2 regions of the Mesorhizobium kamtschaticum genome follow, and region 2 is predicted to be linked to the other one. Evidence: riboswitches for the same ligand, from Rfam matches in the RefSeq annotation. Region 2 holds a riboswitch; the other holds the start of a gene.
What was found. Region 2 has a riboswitch for cobalamin ahead of AC0V7N_RS27755 (DUF1636 family protein). Riboswitches for the same ligand answer to the same signal wherever they lie in the genome.
Positions count from the first base shown of each region.

Region 1 (4,196 bases), 500 kb from region 2:
AGCCCTTCGCTCCCGGAGCACGAAAGATCTCAGCATAGGGGTTTTGCATGGGGTTCCTCGACAAAAGGCGATCTGCCAATTACATACGGGGCGTATGAGGATTAGATAGACCATACGCGACGTATGTCAATTGGCATACGGAACGTATGTGGATAAGGCCAGACAGAATGCACAGACCCCGCAAGGAGATGATTGCCGAGACGCGCGCCAAGCTGATCGCCGCGGCCCGCCAGGCTTTCGGCACGACAGGCTACGCCGAAGCGTCGATGGATGATTTCACTGCCTCGGCCGGACTGACGCGCGGCGCACTCTATCATCACTTCGGTGACAAGAAGGGACTGCTGGAGGCGGTTATCGCCGAAATCGACCGCGAGATGGCTGCTCGGGTGAATGAGGTCGCCTCGAAAGCGCCGACTCGCTGGCAACACTTCGTCGACGAATGCACGACCTATATCGAGATGGCGCTGGAGCCGGAAATCCAGCGCATCATGTTCCGGGATGGTCCAGCCGTGCTGGGTGATCCAGCACTTTGGTCGAATGCCAATGCCTGCGTCGGTTCAATGACCGATCATCTGACCGCGCTGCAGGGGGAAGGGGTGGTCGTCCCGAGCGTCGATCCCGAGACCGCCGCCCGGCTGATCAATGGCGCCAGCAGCCAGGCGGCGCAGCGAATCGCCAATTCGAACGACCCCGAAGCGACATCGAAGATGGTGGTGGCGGCGTTCAAGCAGCTGCTGGAGGGCCTGCTCAGAAAACCAGGTTCATAACAGACCCAAATCCCTGTTGGGCGCCTCGCTGGCCACCGCCCCGATTGACAATCTTCAGGCAGAGCGCATCCTCCTCGCCCATCTCTGAGGGGGATTCGGAGCCATGTGGGATTTCGAGATCGGCCGGTCGGTGTCCATCATGATCAGGACCTGGCCCTTCATTGTCTTTCGCATGATCGTCTATTTCGGCATCACGCTGGCCTACATCATGGCGACCGGCACCGGCGCCTCCGTTGGCTATGGCGTCGGCCATATCTCCACCGATCCAGACGGGCCAATGTCCTTCGCCCTGTGGGGTGGCGTGGTCGGTTTCGGCATCGTCTCGATCGCCGTCTACTGGATCCGCGAATACATCCTCTACGTCGTCAAGGCCGGCCATATCGCCGTCATGGTCCATCTGATCGATGGCCGGGATGTTCCCGACGGCCAGAACCAGATCGCCTATGCAAAGCAGGTCGTGACGGAGCGTTTCGCCGAGGCCAACATCCTTTTCGTCGTCGACCAGCTGGTCAAGGGCGCCATCCGCGCCATCACCGGCCTGCTCGGCGGCATCGCCGCTTTCCTGCCCATTCCAGGTCTGAGCGGCCTGGTCTCTTCATCAACACGGTGATCCGCCTGTCGCTGACCTATGTCGACGAGATCATCCTCGGCTACAACATCCGCATCAATTCGTCCTCGCCCTTCGAGACGGCGCGGCAAGGCGTCGTGCTCTATGCCCAGAACGGCAAGACCATGGTCAAGAACGCTGTCTGGCTGGCGGTCATCATGTGGGGCGTCTCTTTCGTCATTTTCCTGCTGATGCTGGCCCCGGCCGCCGCCATTTTGTTCATGATGCCCGGGCAACTCGCCGGCTGGGCTTTCGTGCTCGCCATCGTCTTCGCCTGGGCCTTCAAGGCGGCCTTCATCGAGCCCTTCGCCATCGCGTGCCTGATGCAGGTCTATTTCAAGACCATCGCCGGACAGGTGCCCGATCCCGCCTGGGATGCCCGGCTTGCCGAGGCATCGTCGAAGTTCAGGGAATTGAAGGACAAGGCGCTCGCCTCGTTCGGCGGGTCGCGCTGGGGCACGGCGGGCGCGACGCGCTGATCGGCGGGCTGCGCCGGCGCGGCATCGACGGCGTTGAGGCACGCCACCGCTGACTTGAGCTGCGCCTCGCCTTGCCCGCAAAACGTTTCGCTCATGATCAATTCGGGCAGCGGCAGGCGTCGGCCCCAGCCATGCGTTTCGAGGTCCGGTTTGGGCGCGAATTCCGAGACACGGCCGACGCAGAGATAGGCCACCGGCGTCACGTGCTCGGGAATGGACAGCAGGCTTTTCAACGCTTGCGGCTCGATGATGCTGACCCAGCCGACCCCAACGCCCTCGGCCCGCGCGGCCAGCCAGAAATTCTGCACCGCGCAGACCGTGCTGTAGAGATCCATCTCCGGATTGTGCCAGCGTCCAAGCGGTGAGCCCTGCGAGCGCTGGCGGTCGCAAGTGATGCAGATGTTGAGCGCGCTTTCGCAGATGCCTTCCAGCTTGAGCTTGCGGTAGAGCGCCTGTCTTTCGGCCTCGATTTCAGGCAGTTCCTGCTCTCGCGCGGCCAGGAACAGGTCGCGCACCTTCTCCCGTCGTGCGGCATCGCGGATGACAATGAAATTCCACGGCTGCATGAAGCCGACCGATGGTGCGTGATGGGCGGCAAGTAGCAGCCGCGCCAGCACCTCATCGTCGAGCCCGGTAGGCAGGAAATGGCTGCGCACGTCGCGCCGTGTGAACATGGCACGGTAGACCGCGTCGCGCGCCATCTGGTCAAACCCGTCGCCGATAGGAGCGGTCATAGTTTCCGGCATCGCTTGTCCCCTTGCGATTGCAATCAATGCCGCCCGCCTGACCATGCGGATGACGATGCCTGCCAGGCCGGTCTTCTGGCTCGGGATCAACCCGCGTCCGGTGCCTTCCCGTCATCGACAGTGGCATTTACCGGCGCGGTCCCCCTCACAGCGTTGGGCACGCCACGGAATTCAACCGTGTTCCCGATTCTCCCGCTCGCGGCGGGCACCAGGCAGTGGCGGAAACCTTACGCCGAAGCGCCGGCGCCGCCAATGCCCGCAGCGACACGAATGGACGCAAGCGTGATTTTCCCCAGCCCATCAAGCCGCAATGCATGGCCATCGCGGCGCCGGGGCATTAGATAGGGAACATGGCAACTCGTCTCTACACCCACCCGATCTTCCTCGAGCACCTCACGCCGCCGGGCCACCCCGAGCGGCCGGACCGCTTGCGCGCTATCGAGCGTGTCCTCGACGACGAAGCCTTTGCCGCGCTCGAACGCGTCAAGGCGCCGGAGGGCGACGAGGCGACGATCCTCTACGCGCATCCCGCCGATTTCGTCGCGCGCATCCGCGCCGCCATTCCCGAAGAAGGCCTTGCCCGCGTCGATGCCGACACCACCGCCAGCCCGAAGAGCTGGCAAGCGGTGATCACCGCGATCGGCGCCGCCAACGCCGCCGTCGACGATGTTTTTTCAGGCCGAGCCGACAATGTCTTCGTTGCCGCGCGGCCGCCCGGCCACCATGCCGAAAAGACCACCGCGATGGGCTTCTGCTTCTTCAACACGGCGGCGATCGCCGCGCGCTATGCCCAGAAGAAGCATGGCGTCGAGCGCGTCGCCGTCGTCGACTGGGACGTGCACCATGGCAACGGCACGCAGGATATTTTCTGGGACGATCCGTCGGTGCTCTATTGTTCAACGCACCAGATGCCGCTTTATCCCGGCACCGGCGCGAAGAGCGAGATTGGCGCCGGCAACATCGTCAACGCGCCCTTGGCGCCGCAGACCGGCAGCGAGGTGTTTCGCGATGCCTTCCTGTCGCGCGTCCTGCCGGCGCTCGACAATTTCGCGCCCGATCTGATCATCATTTCGGCCGGCTTCGATGCGCACCACCGCGATCCGCTGGCCGAGATCAATCTGACCGAAGACGATTTCGACTGGGCGACCGGCCAGCTGATGCAGCGTGCGGCCCGCCACAGCGGCAACCGGCTCGTCAGCCTGCTCGAGGGCGGCTACGATCTGCAGGGACTGGCATTTTCGGTCGCCGCCCATGTCGGCCGACTGATGAAAGGATGAATGATGGCTGCTGAGACCAACGAAGACGTCAAGGCGATGAGCTTCGAGCAGGCACTCGACGCTTTGGAGAAGATCGTCGATGATCTGGAGCGTGGCGACGTGCCGCTCGACCAGTCGATCAAGATCTATGAGCGCGGCGAGGCGCTGAAGGCGCATTGCGACCGGCTGCTGAAAGCCGCCGAGGACAAGGTCGAGAAGATCAGGCTGTCGCGCGACGGCAAGCCGGTTGGCACCGAGCCGCTCGACGCGGACTGAGGCACGGAGCAGCCTTACCGGCTTTTGGACACGATCATGGTTGAGGATTAAGCTCGTCTCGATTG
Region 1 is NZ_CM149691.1:6,076,828-6,081,023, reverse strand. It holds gene AC0V7N_RS30300 (MFS transporter) at 1-49, opposite strand, end outside; gene AC0V7N_RS30295 (TetR/AcrR family transcriptional regulator) at 168-767, shown strand; partial or broken gene AC0V7N_RS30290 (hypothetical protein) at 871-1,853, shown strand; partial or broken gene bluB (5,6-dimethylbenzimidazole synthase) at 2,018-2,527, opposite strand; cobalamin riboswitch at 2,648-2,827, opposite strand; gene AC0V7N_RS30280 (histone deacetylase family protein) at 2,950-3,876, shown strand; gene AC0V7N_RS30275 (exodeoxyribonuclease VII small subunit) at 3,880-4,131, shown strand.
Region 1: linked by a shared signal. The riboswitch ahead of bluB (5,6-dimethylbenzimidazole synthase) and the one ahead of AC0V7N_RS27755 (DUF1636 family protein) in region 2 are both predicted to bind cobalamin.

Region 2 (4,196 bases):
CGCCGGTGAAGGCCGCGACCGGCAAGGTCCAGATGCCAAAACTGTCGCCAAAGACGGTGATGACGGAAACCGCACCAGCGGCAGCCCCCGAGGACAGGCCGAACAGGAAGGGATCGGCGAGATCGTTGCGGGTCACCGTCTGCAGCAGTGCGCCTGTTATGCCGAGGCCGCCGCCAACACACGCCGCCAGGATCGTGCGCGGCAGCCTGAGATCGACGACGATCTTGCCGACGGGACCCGACACCTGGTGTTCATTCAACCCGACGGCATGGCCAAGGGCGGCAATGACGTCGGTCAGCGGGATCAGTGTCGAACCATAGGCGATCGACAGCAGCACGAGAGCGGCGACCGCCACCGCGCCCGCCGCCATCGCCAGCGCGAATGCCTTGTGCCCTGAAAGCGCGCCGGATTCATGCCCAGGGGCAAATAGCATCAGAACGCTTCCGGATGCATCGCCTTGGCGATCTTGGCGATCGCTTCGATGTTCGCCGGTCCGGGTGTCAATTCGGCATAGCGCAGCGCCACGAAGCGCTCGTTCTTGACCGCGTCCGTCTCCTTCATCGCCGGATGCGCTTTCAAAAAATCGAGCAATTTCTTGTAGCCGCCGCCATCCTGGTAATCGAGCAGGATGAGGAATTGCGGATTGCGCGACGCCACCGTTTCCCAGTCCGTATTGCCCCAGCTGGTGTCCAGGTCAGCCATGATGTTGTCGCCGCCGGCCGCCGTGATCATGGTGCTGGGAATAGCGAATTTTCCGGCGGTGAATGGCTTGTCCTCACCGGAATCATAGAGGAACACCCGCGTCCCCTTGGCGTTGCCGACCTTGGCGGTGATATCGGCCAATTGCGCCTTCCAGTCTGAGACGAGCTTTTCCGCTTCGGCATCCTTGCCAAAAATCTTGCCCAGCTTTTCGACGTCGCCATACAGAAGGTCCATCGAGGCGGCAGGCCTGGTTTTGTCGAGATGGACGCAGCTTTCAGTCAGCACCAGCGTCTTGATGCCGTGCGGGGCGAGCGTGTCGGGGGTCACGTCACCGCCCGGCTTCATGCCATAGTACCAGCCGGCGAAGAAGAAATCGGGCTCGACCGCGACGAGGTTCTCGAGCGTCGGGTATTTGGGCGCCAGTTCCGGGATGGACCCCTGCTCGGCCTTGAATTCTGGGCCGACCTTATACCATCCGGTGATGCCGGTCAGGCCGATGATCGACGGCTGCAGCTTCAGCGCGAAGGCCATCTCGGCCATGTTGAGATCGTGGATGACGGCGCGCTTGGGTGGCGCGTCGAAGGTCAGCGGTTTGCCGCAGCTATCGACCGTGACGGGAAAAGCGAAGGCTGTCGAGGCCAGCAGCGAGAGGACGAGCGACAAAGCGAGACGTTTCACGGATTTTGCTCCTTGGTTGAACAGGGTCGGATGAAGGGTTTTGGTCAGGACGGCGGCGCGGCACGGTTCGGAACATCGAACACGGTCAGTTCGCGATCCTCGGTGGGATGGCGCAGGCGAAACACGTCGACGCCGAAAATCTCGCGGATCAACTGTTGGGTCAGCGCTTCGCGCGGTGCCGCCAGCGCATGCAGCCGGGCTTCATGCATCACCGCGACCCTGGTGGCGAAGGGCGCCACCAACGCCAGATCGTGCAGCACGGCGATCACCGTCATGCCGAAGCCGGCCACAAGTTCGAGAAGCTCGCCGCGGGCTCGCGGGTCGAGATGGTTGGTCGGCTCATCGAGGAACAACACTTTCGGTTGCTGTGCGATGGCGCGCGCCAGTTGGGCGCGTTGGCGTTCCCCGCCCGACAGCGAGCCGATGCTTCGGCCAAGCAGCGGCAACAGTCCGGTCCGGCGCAGCGCGTCCACGACAATGTCGCGTTCCTCGCTCCGGCGCCTCAGGCCGGCATGCGGGACGCGGCCAAGCTCGACATAGTCGATCACCGCCAGCCGCGGATCCGGCTGGTCGGTCTGGCCGACGACGGCGATATGCAATGCCCGTTCGGCGGCTGAAATCCTGTCCAGGCGGCGCCCGCCAAGCTTCACCTCACCCGAACTTGGCCTGAGCATGCCCGACAGCATGCGCAGCAGCGTCGTCTTGCCGGCGCCGTTGGGGCCGATAATGGCGAGGCGATCACCAGCGGCGACCGACAGGCTGACCGCATGGACCAGAGCCCGGCCATTTGCCGTCGCGCCGAGGTCGCGCGCTTCAAGGAGCGGCGTTGTCATCGGCCGTCCCCGCAGGCTTGGCCGGTGCCGGGATGCGGGCCAGCGTCTTGCCGGCCAGCCGCGGCGGACGTTGTCCGGAATTGCACCAGCCGTCTGCCAGCGACGCGTAGAGCCTGGCAAATCGCACGAGATCGCCGGCGTCGGCCTCGGCGTCGATGGAGCCGAAGAGATAGGCGGCCTTGCCCGGCGCCCGGAAGGCTACCGTCAGCGGCCGCGCGCAGCCCGCCATGCATTCGACGCCTTCGATCGCGAAGCCATGCGCCACGGCGGGGTCATGGTGAGCGGAGAGCCGGGAACGCAAATCGTTGCACAAGGCTTCGCCCGACCTGACCCCGGTCGGGACGTCACGGCAAAGCGTGCACACGATGATGCGATGGATGAAGCCGTCCAACTTTCCGTCACTTTCCAAAACTGGCGACGGAAGGATGTTGGCGAGCCGGCCGACAAGACCGACGTCCACGTTTCCTCCCGGCACACCCCGTCCGGTCAACTCAGTGATGGCAGGTCTCCTGGCTCGCGGGTCTCGGCTCAATCCTGCCTTCCCAGCCTTGCCGGCCAGTGGCATGTCGGATCTTGCTCACCGCTTACAGTTGCGGGGGCAGCCACGGTCTCGACCTTTGAGGGTCTCACCGTGTTCCCTTTTCACCCCTTGCCTTTCGGCGCGGGGACCATCACCGGGTCATCGTAGTTTTGCCCCGGGCGCATCGCAACGATTCTTTTCGACTGAACCTGTCACCATCTCGGCACCCGCAGCCTGCGGCCTGATCAGAAAGGGGCGTGCCGCATCTCCATCTGTAATGTAATAACAGAACCTATAAAGCGATATCCTCTGCCGCTGTCAATCCCCTGTCGCGAGCCATTGCCGGCTTCGACGATCTCGAGTGGGCAGACTATTTCGAACCTCGGCTGACGTTGATCGCGCAACCCTGCAACGAGATCGGCCACAGGGCCGCGCAGATGCTTGTCGAACGGATCAACGGATTGACCGCCGCGCCGCGCTCCATCAGGCTGAAATCAACGCTTGTCGTCAGAGATTCTGCGCCGCCCCGGCCGTTTCCTGATCTGCGGCTGCGGCGAGCGCTTCCCGATCATTGCCGCGCTGATTGCACGCCACGCGCAATTTCGATCAAACTGGCCATCGACGCGGTCAGTAATGTCAGCGCGCCAAATGCGAGGAGCCATGAACCCGACCGAGAAAGCGCTGTGGTTTGTCGAGAGCCATCTGCCTGAGGCAATCTCGCTTGACGACGTCGCCCAAGGCAGCGGCGTGTCGCGCTTCCATGTGACGCGCGCCTTCGGCGCCGCCACCGGCCGCTCGGTGATGGGTTATATGCGCGCGCGCCGGTTGACCGAGGCGGCGCGCAGGCTGGCCGGCGGGGCGCCCGACATCCTCTCGGTGGCGCTCGACGCCGGCTACAACTCGCATGAGGCTTTCACCCGGGCCTTCCGCGATCAGTTCGGCACCACGCCGGAACTGGTGCGGGCGCAAGGTTCGACCAAGACCCTCGACCTCGTGGAGCCGATCCTGATGGACCAGTCCCTTCTCGCCAACCTCGAACCGCCACGCTTCGAGACCAGCCGGCCGTTCCTGATCGCGGGGCTCGGCGAACGCTACAGCTGCGAAACCAGCGCCGCCATTCCGATGCAGTGGCAGCGCTTCGGCCCCTATATCGGCAACATTCCGGGCGAGACCGGCGACGTTGCCTATGGCGTCTGCGTCAATGGCGACGACGCGGGCAATTTCGATTACATCGCCGGTGTCGAGGTCTCGGACTTTTCCGACCTTCCCAGGGAATTCAGCCGTGTGCGCATACCGGCGCAGAAATATGCGGTGTTTTCGCATCGCGAACACATCTCGACCATCCGCCGCACCGTCAACACGATCTGGAACAAATGGCTGCCCGCCTCCGGGCACGAAATATCGGACGCGCCCGAATTCGAGCGCTATGGCCCGGAGTTCGATCCGCGCAGCGGCAATGGCGG
Region 2 is NZ_CM149691.1:5,574,568-5,578,763, forward strand. It holds gene AC0V7N_RS27740 (FecCD family ABC transporter permease) at 1-433, opposite strand, end outside; gene AC0V7N_RS27745 (ABC transporter substrate-binding protein) at 433-1,380, opposite strand; gene AC0V7N_RS27750 (ABC transporter ATP-binding protein) at 1,425-2,213, opposite strand; gene AC0V7N_RS27755 (DUF1636 family protein) at 2,194-2,604, opposite strand; cobalamin riboswitch at 2,696-2,901, opposite strand; gene AC0V7N_RS27760 (substrate-binding domain-containing protein) at 3,126-3,443, shown strand; gene AC0V7N_RS27765 (GyrI-like domain-containing protein) at 3,394-4,196, shown strand, end outside.